Regions from separate parts of the Thalassotalea ponticola genome, predicted to be linked through region 3. Evidence: predicted binding sites of a transcription regulator. Region 3 holds the regulator's gene; each other region holds the start of a gene.

Region 1 (5,281 bases), 770 kb from region 3:
GAAAATTATAAAATCTTTAATCACTAGCGCGATTACCGCGTCGTGTATAGCGAGCTCTGCTGTTGCGGCGTCTGATTATAAAAATTTACACGAGCAAATCGCCATTATGGAAGATATTTTGACTCGCTCGGCTGTCGAGGGCGATGACAGTAATAGCGCGCGTCGTATGGTCTCGGTAAGTGGCTATTATCTGGCTGAGCAAGGCGCAGTGTTTACAGTTGACCTGAGCCATCGAAGTGCGTTTCACGCGCCCAGAGTTCAGCGTGTATTTAGAACAGCTAAAGCACCCAAAGTCGCGCCAAAGGATGTCACCATAGTGACTGAAAACGGCACGCAGGAGATTGATGAGGAGAGCTTATTTGGCGGCGACTTTGAACTGATCATAGAAGATGCAATAGAAACCGCTAATGTGGCCGTTGAAGTCGCCCGAGTAGATGTTGAAGAGCGACGTCAACTGATGGAGAAGCAGCGTGCGCTAGCGTATCAGTTGCGTGACTTGGCTCGTGAAGAAAGGGACTTAAACTACCAACGCTTACACGTTGAACAAGAACAACAGGACGATGTTAAAAAGCAACTTGAGCAGATAGAACAACGCCGCAAAGAAGTTATGGCGTCAAAGCAGCAAGTACAGCAACAAGTAAGTGCGTATAAACAAGAAGTCAAAGCAATAAGAGAACAGCGTCAAGCAGAACACAAACGCTTTTTAGAGTCACTGGAGACGCAAGTAAGTAAAGCGCTTTGTCTATATGGCAATGGTTTACGCGACTTACCTGATGACGAGCATATTAATGTGGTAGTAAAACCTGGTCGCCATCATGAGCAAGCGCAACAACGGGTGTTGGTATTTAACAAAGAGGATGTTAAACGCTGTGTGCAAGAAAAAATTGATGCTAAAGCGCTGTTAAGCAAAGCCAAGCGCTATAAATTTTAACAACAGACGACAGAGGGACGTGCTTGGCATCATTGAGACAGCTTAACAAGACGTCATCAACGGCTATAAAAAAAACCTCAGCGCGCTGAGGTTTTTTTTATAGCATTAACTCAGTGGGACAATATGGCGGTCAGTAAAACCAGCCTACTGTTCCATTGGTACATAAAAACTGTCTTTAAGCTCGAAGTCACCTTCAGCTTTAACCAATTTGTCGTTTTCAAAGTAAACCGTGAACTTGCGACTTTTGTCTAGTGCGGCCTCTTTACCTGATAAAAATTGATATACGTAGTACCAAGTGTCGTCGTCAAATGTACTGGCTACGACAGGGTTGCCAAGGACAAATTTCACCTGCTCTTTGGTCATTCCCACTTGCAATTTATCTATTTGTTTTTGTTCAATGTAATTGCCCTGTGGTATATCAATTCGATAAGCACACGCTGATGTTAAGCAGACTGCAATACCGATTATCAAAGCTCGTATCATATTCTTACTACCCTAAAAAGTGATGTTGGCATAATAACCAAGCAGACGACCATATGAAAGCTTTTTATCGCCTAAAGTTAACTTGTGGTTAGCATTTGCTGTCTATTTGTTCAAAGCGCGTGTTTTACCTAAACACCGACCTATCACGACTCCAGCAAAGTGGTAACGTTACTCAAAATATACTTCAATACGACATAAAAGAGCCAATACTAAGGTCGTGGTTATTTGCTACGCCGTTAATAGCTCTCTTGCGTTAGCGATACTGTGCTCGGTGATCACATCACCGGCTAACAAGCGAGCGATTTCTCGTTCTCGTTGACCGCGGTCTAATTGGTTTACCTTGGTTTCGGTATGCTTACCATCACTGAGTTTGGCAACAAACAACTGTTGGTGTCCGCGTGAGGCGACTTGCGGTAAATGGGTAACACAAATCACTTGTGTTGACGCGCCTAATGCTTGCAGCTGTTTACCAACCATAGCAGCAGTCGGGCCACTGATACCAACGTCTACTTCATCAAAGATCAGTGTTGGTGTGATAACCTTGGACGATAAAATAACTTGAATAGCTAAACTAATGCGCGAAAGTTCACCACCAGAGGCAACTTTGTGAATGGGCTCTAACGGTTGGCCTGGGTTCATACTGGCAACAAATTCGATTTGCTCGTTGCCATAGGGTTGTACTTTATCATCATCAACAGGGCGAATAGCGACATCAAATCGAGCGTTTTCCATATTCAGTTGTTGCATCGATTTACTGATTTGCAGTGCCAGTTGTTTTCCAGCCTTAATGCGCTTTTGGCTCAAGGCGCGGCATGCTTGTTGATATTGCTCGTGGCACTGCGTTAACTCATTGTCGATAAATTCAAGCCGAGAATCGTCGCTATTGATACTGTTCAATTCGTGCTTGAGCTGGCAGTGGTGCTCAAATAAGTTTTCTGGCATTACTTGATGTTTTCTCGCCAGTTGCATTGCCGTGTTGTAACGCGTTTCGATTAAGGCGTATGTTTCAGGGTCAATATCAATGTTTTGTTGATAGTAACTCAAGTCGTTTTTAGCTTCTTCCAAGGCGATTCGCGCGTCGTTGAGTAGCTCGGCAATCGCAGCGGCTTGACTGTCTAAAGCACTGAGTTGGCTCATCTGTTCGGCGCATTGCTGAGTGAGTGACAAGGCGCTAAATTGTTCGTTCTCGGCCAGTTGTTGCAAACAGCTAGACGATAATTGTAACAGCTGCTGGGTGTTAGCGTGGCGTTTAAAGTCGTTTTCTAGTTGCTCAAATTCATCGGCTTGTAAGCCAAATTCATCTAATTCGTTTACCTGGTATTGCAGTAGCTGTAATTGCGCTTGACGCTGTTCAACACTGGCCAATAACTGCTGCTTCTCTTGAGTTAAGCTGCGGTATTGATGGTAATAGTTTTGTACTTTCTCTAGCTGAGGCTGGTTAGAGGCAAATGCGTCCAGTAACTGACGTTGCTCACTTGCCTTTAACAATAATTGGTGGTCGTGTTGACCGTGAATATTAATCAGCTTTTCGCCAAGCTGTTTTAATTGCGCTAGAGGCACTGGGTTGCCATTAATAAATCCTTTTGAGCGTCCTTCTTTACTGATCACTCGGCGAATAATACACTCGCCATCTTGCTCTAATTCGCAGTGTTTGAGCCATTTTTGTACAGCCGTTAATTTGCCTATATCAAAGCTTGCGCTGATTTCTGTTTTATCGCAGCCAGCACGCACCGTATTGGTTGTTGCTCGATCGCCTAAACACAGCCCCAATGCATCGATGGCAATGGATTTACCCGCCCCTGTTTCACCGGTAATGGTTGTCATACCGCGGTGCCAGTCGATTTCAACAAAGCTGACAATGGCAAAGTTTTTAATAGCAAGATTGGTAAGCATAAACGACACTCATTTATCGACATGTTTCACTGTGTATCGGTATTTTTTTGAGCTTTAGATACACAAAAATAAAACACTGTTAATTTATACAGTAAAATTAACAGTGTTTTTTCAATAATGCAAGTGTGTTTTTTCAACAGATATCAAGGTGAGATCTCGACGGGCTTACCGCAACGTTCAACAGTCCCTAGTACACTTTGTTGCCCCAACCGAGCTTAGTGCGCAATACGTTAAAGTAATCGTGATCTAGGGGGTGAACTAGGCGCAATGTGTACTTGCTTTTTTTAATGTGAATTTCATCACCCGGCATGGCGGCCAAGATTACGTGTCCATCACAACTGACTTGCAGTTCTTCGTGATTTTTTTCGCCAATGACAATTTTTATATGACTGTCGCCATCTACCACTATAGGGCGGGATGACAGGGTGTGGGGAAACATAGGCACCAAACTTAATGCGTTCAATGTTGGGGTCATAATGGGGCCACCTGCTGACATCGAATAGGCTGTTGATCCGGTTGGCGTAGAAATAATAATACCGTCGCTGCGCTGTGAAAACATAAAGGTGTCATCGAGATACACCGCGAACTCCATCATGCTAGCTACTTTGCCGGGGTGCAAAACCGCCTCATTCATCGCGGCGTTGGCGCTTTTTAACTGGCCGTGGCGATACACTTCGGCAAACAGTAGACTGCGGTGTTCGGTATTGGAGTTTCCGGCTAAAATCTGATTTAGCGGCTCGATCACGTTATCGGGGGATAAGTCGGTTAAAAAACCGAGGTTACCGCGGTTGACGCCGATAACGGCAATGTCGTGGTTTGCCAATACCCGGGCTGCACCTAACATGTAGCCGTCACCGCCAACTACAATGGCCAACTGCGCTTGCTTACCGATATCGACAATATCAAAGGTAATGGATTTATCGAAATTGAGCTGTTCACTCACTTTGGTCTCAACCATTACCTGATACCCAAGATCAGTTAAGTGCTCATGCAGTGTATTAATGGTGGCTAGAGCGCCGTCGTGATTGGGTTTTCCAATTAACCCTATTGTTTTATATAACCTGCTCATCAAGTGGCTCGTATAATGGGGAGCTAAATTTAGCAATCGATAATGGCAGTTTTACCAAGAAATTATTGAAAGTAAAGCTTAGCGGCTAATTTTAGTTAAAATTTAGGCTTGAAAGCGTATATAATGCCCCCATAAACAGTTACGTTAAAGTCGGTAACGTCTGGGGAAACTGATCACCTCAGGCTAAGATATTGTGGAGTTATCTATGACCAATGAGTCACATAAACCTGAACAGCAAGAACATATTGAAGAGCCAGTAGTAGCGCAAGAAACCGAGCAAGTGGTAGAAGAGGTTACTGCTCAACAAGGCAACGATGAGACAGATTCAGTTGATGATCAAGCCGACGTTGAATCTTTAACCGAAGAACAACAGCGCATTATTGAGTTAGAGCAAAAGCTGGCCACGGCATTGGCGACTGTCGACGACCAAAAAGACAGTGTTATTCGCGCTAAAGCAGAGATGGATAATATTCGTCGTCGCAGTGCACAAGAAGTGGATAAAGCGAAAAAATTCGCTTTAGAAAAGTTTGCCGCTGAGATGTTGACTGTTGTTGATAATCTTGAGCGCGGTTTAGCAACCATTAACGCGGACGATGAAAACCAAAAAGCAACCTACGAAGGCGTTAACCTGACCTTGCAAGGTTTGTTGTCAGGCTTAGACAAGTTTGGTGTTAAGGCGATTGATCCGCAAGACCAACCGTTTAACCCTGAGCAACATCAAGCAATGTCGATGCAGCCAGTTGAAGGCGTTGAAGCCAACACGGTTGTAGCGGTGATGCAGAAGGGTTATGAGCTAAACGGTCGTTTAATTCGTCCTGCCATGGTTATGGTCTCTAAATAAAACCAGTTGGTTTAAGGTACAAAGCGCGGCGTTATCGCTATCAAACGCGACTCTGAGCAGTAAC
Region 2 (5,281 bases), 950 kb from region 3:
GATTCCACTTGTGAGTAGGCAAATCAATTTTCTATATCACGTAAATGCTCAGTGGACTATTGAGCGTTTATTACCTTTGCTCAATCCTAGTGTTGATCAAGCAAAGCAAGCTTGGGATGGGCTATTTACTAGCGGTGGCATTCAAGCAGCTTCATTCGCGAGTGTAAAACCTTATTTTGAGAAAATGCGAGAGCGACTTTTTGAAATATTACCTGGGAAAGAAGATATTTTTATTGATCACTATGTTGCAGTCGCATTCTGGCATATTGAAGATCCACATATTGAGTGGTTACCCCAAATATTGAATAACTTATCAGCCGGACATAGAAGCATAGTAGCCAGAAAATTATATAGTCACCTTTCTGGTAAACCTGCTGAAGCTCGAGTAGCGGTTTGGAGAAACTGGTTGAAAGATTATTGGTTGAATCGTATTAATGGAAGGCCACTTCCTCTTGATGCACAAGAGGCAGGAGCTATGTTAGGACTGCTGGGAAGTATTCCAGAGCTTTTTGATGAGTTAGTTGAGGTTGCTATTCAAATGCCTGCTCCTGATCTACGTCACTCTCATCTGGTTTATAGTCTCAATAATAAAGATTGGGCTGTGCATCACTCGAACTCTCTGGCTAAATTGATCACATACCTCTTGAAAGCCAAAGAGGTATATTCTGAATTTTTCGGCCTTGATGGTCTTCTATTGAAGATAAATACAAGTGAGGTTAGTGAGGATATCCTAGAACAGCTTAACCAGGCACTAATAAGCACTGGTCAGGATAAACTTTGCTTTAGCAAAAGCACCACTCTAGCTGGCAAAACTTTAAGTGACTAAGTGATTTTTCAGTAATTCTTAGTTTCTCACTCTATTGAAGAGGGTTAGCGTGTGAGGGGGCATTTTTAATACCAGCGCATCTTCTAAGTAGTTCCCATGAGCTTTAGCTTTCGAGATCAGCAAAGCTGGGCTAAAATTTGTTTAACTCACTGGCCTATTTCGTGGTCTTGGTACGACAGACCATAGAACACTAACTCTGTTTTTGGCTGTTCAAGCTATTGTAACAGTAATGTATAAAACAGAGTTAATGTTTAACTTTTCTCCTATGCGTATTAGAAACCTTGGTTAGTTAATATTTTTGAAGCAAGTTTATCAGCGAGCTTTATTGCGTCAGTTTTTGTCAGTGTGTTGCCTTCCATGGCATCGTCGACCAACATTCTTATGCCCTCTGAATACGCGGCGATATGATCATTTAAGTTAATAACGCCGGCGTTTAAAAGCCCTTTTTTTAGACAATTCTTAACTGCGTTAACAGTAAAATCGATACTTGCTATGTTATTCATTCGTTCTCCTTAAGTGATTAATAACATTCTTATCTTCACGCAAATCCTTCTTCTGTCTAGAAAGTCGAGTTAAGTAGTAGCATTGTTTCGTATGCAGACGAGGAGGATATTTACCTACTCCAAAAGGTGTGGCTTTCAGGTCAGTTCTTGAGTGTCCGTTCGTGCGATTCAAAAATCTTCGTATATCTATTTTTAGCGGTACGCACAATATAACCAAACATGAACTCCATTTAGACGATGAACTGTCGGAGGATCTCGTTGGCGATAACGGCTTACATTTTTACCTCTGATTAATTTGAACTTGTTAGTTATAGTGTTGCTGGTATATTATTGCTGTATATGTATACAGTATTTAATTAAATGAAAGTTTGTCCTTACTATATTCAAGCTGGGATAACTGGCTTTGAGAGTCCTGCTACGGAGTATAAAGAGATAGGGCTATCGTTAGATAGTTTGCTTATCATGCATCCTAACGCCACCTTTATTGGCATAGCACAAGGTCGTTCGATGGAGCAGGTCGGCATTTTTGACGGTGACTTGCTGATTGTTGATCGTTCTGTTGACGTTCATACTGGGGATGTGATTGTTGCTGCCTTTAACGGTGAATTCGTATGCAAAATTATTCATAAGGAAAAAGCGCAATTACTGTCAGCCTCAGCTCATTATGCACCGGTAACCGTTACCTCAGAAGATAGCTTTTCAATTGAAGGTGTTGTCGTTTCGTCGATACGATTACACCGGCAACCAAGGGAGCTAAAGGCGTGATAGGTCTTATCGATGCAACTGGCTTTTACAGTGCTTGTGAAAAGGTTTTTGATCCTAAGATACGCAATAAGCCGGTGGTTTGTGTGAGCAACAACGACGGCTGTATCGTGGCAATGTGCCCGATAGCACGAGCGTTAGGTGTCCCTAAATTTGAACCTTTATTTAAACTTCGTAAGTTTTTAGATCAAGCTGGCGTTGTCATCCGTTCGAGTAATTATGAGCTGTATGCTGACTTATCAGAACGCATGATGACCGTAATAGGGCGCTTTGCGCAACGACAACACATTTACAGTATCGATGAAAGCTTTATTACCCTACCTGACGATGCCGACCATCAAAGTGTTGCTTTGGAAATTCGCAAAGCTGTTTGGCGTGAAGTGAAGCTACCTGTTGGTGTCGGCATAGCCAATACGGCTACGCTTGCCAAAGCAGCCAATCACGCTTCTAAGCGAATGGATGGTTACCGAGGTGTTTGTGTGATTGATGATGAGCAGCATCGTATTCAAGTTTTATCGAAAATGGAACTTTCTGATGTTTGGGGCGTTGGTCGCAGATTATCGAGAAAACTAAAATTATTAAATCTGACTAGTGCATTGGATTTATCACAACAGTCACCTAAAGATATCCGTAAACAATTCTCTGTAGTGCTTGAACGCACTGTCAATGAACTGAACGGTTTAAAAGCTTTAGATTGGGAAGATGTTAAGGCACCCAAGCAACAAATCTTTAGTACTCGTTCGTTTGGTGAGCCTATTCGAGATATCGATCAATTAGCGAGTGCCTTTGCAACACATGGTGCAACTGTCGCCTATAAAGCTAGGCAGCAAGGCTCATACGTTAAACGATTAATAATGTTTGCCGCGTCCTCTCCGTTTAAGGAAAGTCATTATGCGAAAACGTTATCTATCGACTTAGTAAATCCTTCAAATGATACGCTGGTGATTAATAATGCGATTCGTCGGGGGCTGGCTAGCGTTTTTATGGAGGGTGTTGACTTTATTCGTTGCGGCGTGGGGGCTGTTGAGTTGCAAACGGGTTTTATCCAAACAGATCTGTTAAGTACAAATCATGACAACCCGACATTGATGGCCTGCATTGATGCCATTAATCAGCGCTACGGCGCCGGCGCATTGCACACCGCTTCAACGAAACAAACAAAGTTGCACATGCGGCGAGAGTATTTATCACCGCATTACACAACGCGTTGGCATGATATACCGCGAATAAAGTGCTAAAGCTAATGGATGTTGCTCCTATCCATGAGGGTTTAGGCATGTATTTACTTTGACTTTGGTTTATTAATCGGTAAATTAATGTAAGGATAAAGTGGCCGTCGGCGGCCGCTGAGAGCGATTAGGCGACAGTCGCTACCCTCTTCAAGACCTAGATTTTACACAGCTAATGTAGGTGCTTTCTATTTATTAAGCTGTTAGCGGTAAATTATGAAATACCAATTATCTGAAGAATACTTAAAAAAACGAAAGAGAGGTATGGTTACAGCGGTAGTTATGTTTACTACTGTAGCTTTAGTTCTTGCATTAATTGGTGTTTCAACGAAAAATTACGGAATGTTTATTGGTTTAATATTCTTGGGTATGGCTTGGCAAGCATATAAAGGAATGCAGAGCTGGGTAGAAACTTCCAGAATGATACGATTTGGTTTTGATGGTTCAAACTTGGTGATTTCAGGTCCTGAATTCGAAAGTAAATTCTTACTAACATCCGTAAAAAAGGTAGTTATTCAAACCAGAAAAAAACAGCCTATATCGATATTGCTTTTTCCATCATCAGGTTCCTTAGAAAAGATTGAAGGTATTAATAACATGGAGGCTTTCACCGAAAACATTAAAGGCATAGTAGGTGATAATAAGGTTAAATATGCAAGTTTCTTTCACCGCTAACAAAGTAATCTGCGTGTTTACTACTGGTGGCTATTGGCACTGTTGAACCGTTCAATGAATTAACGTAATGTAATCAAAAGCCCACGGGCTGAAAAGAGCGAACAACGGTCGTTCTAGTAATACCGATAATTATCATTAAATAAAACGTGGAATAATTCCGTATTTCATGGATATTTCCACTTATTACAACTGTTAGGAGTACTGAAATGGAGTTCATATTTGGGCACTGGTTTGCCCTAATAATAGTAACCACTATTTTGGTTATTATATGGAAATCAGGACTCCAGAATTCAGAAGGTGAAAATAAAGCTATAAGCATTTTATTGACTGCTTTAGTTTTTATTCCGCCTTGGTTCCTAACCCCTGAAAAAACTCTGCTTTCTGTAATCTATGCTGTTTTTCTTGGTTGCATATGTTTATTAGCGTATTTCAAAACCAATATGTGTATTTTTTTTAAAGGCTTGGCAGGTGTTAGTAAAACGCTTTTTTACCCTCCAAGTAAGAAGTGGTTGCTGGCTTTGGGCTGTTTATTGGTTTCTGTGCCACCAATACAATATTTTATGGGGTTGTTGTAAAGTACTCCTAACAAGCGCATTAAGCACGGGACACGTAAAGCTTGCTCGGTTCCGCTTCGCTGCACATTTTAGCAAGCATTACTTAGCCCCTTATGCGGGCTACATGGACTCCCCTTTGTCAAGCAATAGCTATCCTGGATAACAAGAAGATCTGACAGCAGCTCTACATTCGGCGTTTATTAGCATACTGCCGTAACAGCTTGTGCTATCGCCCTGATGATTTGCGCTTGAGCATGGCCTCATTCGTTAAACAGAGTTTTTATCTCTTCCCGAATAAACAGGCTTTTATGCTCTCGGTCTGACCGTGTTATCGTCAATTGCTAGTGCTAAGACTCGGTGGGGTTAACCGTTCTTTACTTCAAACTTGTCTATTTCACATAATCAATCTGGTATTCTTTTTCACTGCGTAGTAGTGCCCAAATGAGGCGTGCATTTTTAGCCGCTAATGCAACTGTCGCTCGTTTGAAGCCGCGTCTTTCTATGAGGTCTTTAACCCATAGACTGGTGCGGTCTGTTTTGTTTTTGCAGTTAGCAATAACGGCTCGGGCACCATGAATTAATGAGGTTCGAATATGTTTTTCACCTCGCTTGCTGATTCGCCCCAGCCTTGCTACGCCGCCTGTGGTGTATTGCTTAGGCACTAAGCCTATCCATGCACTAAAGGCACGACTCGTATCGAAGTCTTTTGCATCATTGACTGTGGCAACGACT
Region 3 (5,281 bases):
CACGATGATATTTATTGCGCCCATGATTGATGAAATACCCATGATGTGTACCGCAAATACAAAAAATGCGGTACTGCCATTTGAATACGTGGTTGATAACGGTGCGTAGAACGTCCAGCCAAAGTTAGGACCACCACCCTCTAAAAACAATGACGATAACAAGATGGTAAACGCAAATGGCAGTATCCAAAATGACCAGTTATTCAATCTTGGTAGAGCCATGTCTGGAGCACCAATCATCATTGGAATTAACCAGTTAGCTAGCCCGGTAAAGGCTGGCATAATGGCGCCGAAGACCATAATGAGACCGTGAACTGTGGTCATTTGGTTAAAGAAATCTGGCTCGACAATTTGCAATCCAGGTTGAAATAACTCAGCCCGAATAACCATCGCCATGGCGCCACCAGTAAGCAGCATAATGAAGCTAAACCAAAGGTATAGCGTACCGATATCTTTGTGGTTGGTTGTGAATAACCAACGCTTGATGCCGGTCATTTTATGATCATGGTGATCATCGATATGATCTAATGTGTCAGTTGCAGTACTCATAATCATTCCCCCTACTTAGCAACGTCTTTGGCTTGAACTACATCGCCGGTATCATTGCCCCAAGCATTGCGCTCGTAGGTAATAACCGCGGCCATTTCTTGCGCTGATAATTGGCTAGCAAAGCCCATCATCGCCGTACCTGGCTTACCGTTAACGACCATATCAATATGGGCGCTGATATCACCAGTTGCGATAGCGCTGCCTTTTAAGCCGGGAAATGCCGGTGGCATACCCTCGCCATTGGCTTGATGACAAGCGGCACATTTAGCTATATAAACTTGTTCGCCGAGTGTCATTAGCTCACTCATTTCTAAGTCGTCCATGGTATCGCTTGCGCTGGCCGCAACGCTTTGTTCGGCATCACTTGCGACGTCAGCGACTAGTGCCTGACTAGTCGGTGCTGTTGACGCTGGCGCTGCACTAGCCGTATCGGCAGTATCGGCTGAGTCACCTGACGCGGTGTTTTGAACATCTTTGGCTTGTACTGCATCGCCTGTGTTGTTGCCCCAAGCGTTTCGCTCATAGGTGACAACAGCGGCAATTTCTTTAAGGCTCAACTGTTTGCCATAGCCTTGCATACCGGTACCAGCACGACCGTGAAAGACCACATTAATGTGTTCGCTGACTTTTTCTGGGTCTATCGCAATGCCCGAGCCCGCCAAGGCTGGGAATGCCGGTGGTAAGCCTTGACCATTGGGTTGGTGACAGGCGGCGCAGTGGGCGGTGTAGGTTTGTTGACCTAAGCTCATTAGCTCGTCCATACTCATTTGTGCATTGAGCGATGCCGCTTCAGCTTGTTTCGCTTTGGTTATGGCAATTTTCTGCTCGTTAATCCATTGCTCGTAGTCGACTTCGCTGCGAACATCAACCACAATCGGCATATAACCGTGGTCTTTGCCACACAACTCGGCGCATCGGCCGCGATAAATACCTGGCTCGTTGACCTTAGTCCACGCTTCGTTGATAAAGCCTGGGTTTGCATCTTGCTTGACTGCAAACGCGGGTACCCACCACGAGTGAATGACGTCATCAGAGGTAATTAAGAAGCGGACTTTTCTATTTACCGGAATTACCAACGGCTTATCGACTTCTAACAAGTAATTTTCACCCTTGGGCGCGCCTTCACCTTCGCGATTGTCAAACTGTTCTCTCGGAGTGGCTAACACACTGTAAAACTCGATGCCTTGATCAAAGTATTTATAATGCCACTTCCATTGTGAACCGGTGACTTGAATGGTGATATCGGAATTTGAGTTATCTTCCATGGCGATCAGCGTTTTGGTTGCTGGCCATGCCATGGCAATAAGAATAAAAACAGGAATGGCCGTCCACAGTATCTCTACTTTCGTGCTTTCATGAAAATCAGCTGGCTTAGATCCCTTTGATTTACGGTGGAAAAGCATTGACCAAAACATGGCCCCAAATACGACAATACCGATGGCGGTACAGATCCACATGACCATCATATGCAAGTCATAGACATTTTGGCTGACATCCGTCACACCTTTAGTCATATTGAATTGCGACTCAGCATGAACTGAACTGACAAACATACTTGTCAACAACAGCCAACTCAGGTTGCGTCTTTTCACTCGACATCTCCTCTGCTTATTAAGCCAAAGAAAATACAGAAAGAAGGACAAGATACATCTTAATTCGATGTCGCAAATTTCCGTAAATTTTATTTTTATAGTGCGGTTGAAATTTCACCGCTGTTATTTACGTACAGCAAATCTACGTTGGGTTTTGATGTGGTAGATATTGCGCGTGTTATTGTTGTTATGTGTTGCGCTTTTTCGTTATTACGCGATACAAATGCCAATAACTGATTAATACGTATACTAGAATTACTCAATTTTTATACGAGGTAAAGCTGTTTGTGTAAAAAATGATAGAATTTTTGGATATTTAGTAATGACTACGTGTAGAGCAAATACTCTTTATTTTTTATGGATTTACGATTTTTTCGTCGGAGGGAAAAATGTTTCACACTAAAGGTGTCGGTGTAAAGGGATAGTGTTCTGCGGGACAAATAAAAAAGCGCCTTCAACAAAAGGCGCTTGATTGTTCGATTGTAAAAGGTGAGTTTCTATTGGTAGATAATAGAACTGCAGTTAGCAGTTAGCAGTTAGCAGTTAGCAGTTAGCAGTGAGACTACCGCTATTACATCCAGTCGGCGTTGCGAATAACACCTACTGCGATACCTTCAACATTAAAAGGCGTTGCGGCTAAATCAACGACAATCGGTTCAAAGTCTTTATTTTCGGCGTGTAAGTACACCACATTACCTTCTCGTTTAAAACGCTTTACGGTAACGTCATCTTCCACACGAGCAACAATAACTTGGCCATTGTGGATATCAGTTGTTTGATGCACGGCAAGTAAATCACCATCCATAATACCAATATCTTTCATACTCTCGCCGTTAACGCGCAGTAAGTAATCGGCGGCTGGATGAAATAGGTTGCCATCAATTTTGTATCTATCTTCAATGTGCTCTTGTGCCAAAATGGGTTCACCGGCAGCGACGCGACCAATAAGTGGTAGGCCGTCGTCGTCGATGTGCTCTTCTGCGAGTTTGATACCGCGTGACGTGCCTGGCAGCATTTCAATAAAGCCTTTCTTGGCTAGTGCTTTTAAATGTTCTTCGGCGGCGTTGGCAGATTTAAAGCCAAAAAAGTTAGCAATTTCAGCACGTGTCGGTGGCATACCGGTGGCGTTTATTGTTTCTTTGATTAAATCAAATATTTGTTGTTGTCTGGCAGTTAGTGCTCGCATGTTAATTTGGCCTGTTTATTCGTACAGTTACTGTTAGTATATACAGCTTGTGGATTATCGCAACAGCAAATTAAAAATAAGGTATGTGTGTGTGCAATCCAGTTTATTTCTAAAATAATCCAAGCAAAATAAACTGAGCAAATACTTTAATGCGGGTTAACTTCAGTGAACTGTCATGTTTTTGCTGGAAAATGATCGAAAATGAGGTGATAAGATCAAAAAATGAGCCTATCTAAGGTCTTTGTGATTTGAATGCCAATCTTTTGTATTTAACCAGTTATTGGTCCATATAAGCATCTTGTGACGTTGACTTAATTTGTATAAGTCTCGACTTGAACTGTCAGACGTGAATAATAGGTCTTAACCAAATCTGACAATCACACTAATCGTAGATCTGCTAATAGGCTATGACCGCTTTGTGCCATTTTCTGCCCGTTAGCAATTGCTAATATACGCTGGTTTCGAGGTAATAACACCTCAATAAGTGGCGCAAAATAGTTGGCTAAAATAAGCGAGGCACGAGCGCAGCCAACTGTTTTGCGTCCATGACTTTATTGCCTTGTTATGGGGATCTGCGCAACTTAAAAAGCTTAAATAAAAAGGCTAAACCAAAACAAATTAAACAAAGGGTTATAAAGCGATCAAAATTTGCTATATGAGTATTGTCAATATTCTCAGGAGATGAAAAAGCGCCTAAGAAATATAAGCCGATTGTCCATCCGACCAAAATCGGGCTGAATTTGTCAAACGCAAAATGAAAAGCATTCTTGACGTCCTCTAACACTCTTTTGATCCTCATAACAGTTGCAATAAGTGGAAATATCCATGAAACACGGAATTATTCCACGTTTTATTAAATGATAATTATCGGTATTACTAAACCGACCGTTGATCGCTCTTTACTGCCTGTTAGCCTAAAGGCTTTTCGCATTTGTGGCAATTGTTCTCAGGCCACCGAATGTTAAACGCACTTAAACCTCGGAATACCTGACCAGCACCGCAATTTGGGCATCGTAGATTCAAAGCGAACCAAATAACATATATTCCAAAACCCAATGCAGCTAAGAAGTGCCAAGTAATAAAACTCACATCATTTGGCGTATCTAAATATTTGTGAATGGCAGTCAACAACACTTGAATAGCCAGCATCCGGATTAATTTTTTCTTATTGTTATTCATCGTATTAATAAGGTCTGCTTATCGCTCAAAGCGGTAGTTGCCTCCGCCACTTCGCTTCATACTAACCTAACCGACCGCCAAGTCAAATATTCACTTTTATGAATAAAAATTCGAGGACTAAGCCTCGAATTTGTTGGTCGCCCCACTTAAGGTTAATGCCTTGTGAAGAAGGCGGTTTTCATTTATTCATATTAACGTCCTAGTAAGAATATTGAGCCTAACTAAAATATAATTCTAAGCACAACAATGTACGTAGCTCGACTCTGCAGTCTTAGCTCAGCCTAAAATCAATTTGTACACTATGGCACTTGCTTAATGCTGGCGAGCCACTTTTAGTCATAGGGATATATTCCCACTGTGAAAGAGCCTGTTTTGCAGCGTCTATAAAAGTATCTGAAGGAAATGACGATATTGGTTCAATATTTATTGGCTTGCCTTGTTCAGATATATCAAAATTAAATTGAACATACCCTTCAACTTTATCTCTTGCCGCTTGAATTGGGTACTTAGGAGCTACTCTATTGATAGAGTTCTTATAAGAATTATATTCGAGCCTGTCGGAGTCATTGGACTCAAAGCCTTCACATTTGCTATTAAAACTTAAAGTTTCATTGTTTGTTGAAGCACAACCTAACAAAAAACACATCACTGTTATATTGGTTATTAATAGCTGATTCAAAGTAATTTCCCTGTTAAGTAACTATTTATTTTAAATTTTTCAGTTACGTTTAGATTGCTAACACTTGAATATACATTAACCTTTTCAATTGTTTAT

The links. Region 3 encodes LexA, which represses DNA repair genes until DNA is damaged. Its sites were predicted from a motif close to TACTGTATNNNNATACAGTA; they were not measured.
Region 1: a site for LexA is predicted at 3,382-3,401, ahead of recN (DNA repair protein RecN). Genes of this name have one in related genera too.
Region 2: a site for LexA is predicted at 1,661-1,680, ahead of ACAY30_RS11820 (LexA family transcriptional regulator). Genes of this name have one in related genera too.

What each region holds. Positions count from the first base shown of each region.
Region 1 covers NZ_CP166871.1:1,080,627-1,085,907, forward strand. Annotated here, with positions in the region: gene ACAY30_RS04655 (hypothetical protein) at 1-931, shown strand, start outside; gene ACAY30_RS04660 (outer membrane protein assembly factor BamE) at 1,076-1,414, opposite strand; gene recN (DNA repair protein RecN) at 1,643-3,307, opposite strand; gene nadK (NAD(+) kinase) at 3,495-4,376, opposite strand; gene grpE (nucleotide exchange factor GrpE) at 4,582-5,217, shown strand.
Region 2 covers NZ_CP166871.1:2,710,967-2,716,247, reverse strand. Annotated here, with positions in the region: gene ACAY30_RS11830 (DUF4020 domain-containing protein) at 1-826, shown strand, start outside; gene ACAY30_RS11825 (hypothetical protein) at 1,099-1,329, opposite strand; gene ACAY30_RS11820 (LexA family transcriptional regulator) at 1,690-2,094, shown strand; gene ACAY30_RS11815 (Y-family DNA polymerase) at 2,091-3,329, shown strand; gene ACAY30_RS11810 (hypothetical protein) at 3,537-3,995, shown strand; gene ACAY30_RS11805 (hypothetical protein) at 4,202-4,570, shown strand; gene ACAY30_RS11800 (IS110 family transposase) at 4,939-5,281, opposite strand, start outside.
Region 3 covers NZ_CP166871.1:308,016-313,296, forward strand. Annotated here, with positions in the region: gene ctaD (cytochrome c oxidase subunit I) at 1-549, opposite strand, end outside; gene coxB (cytochrome c oxidase subunit II) at 561-2,102, opposite strand; gene lexA (transcriptional repressor LexA) at 2,713-3,327, opposite strand; gene ACAY30_RS01405 (energy transducer TonB) at 4,778-5,185, opposite strand.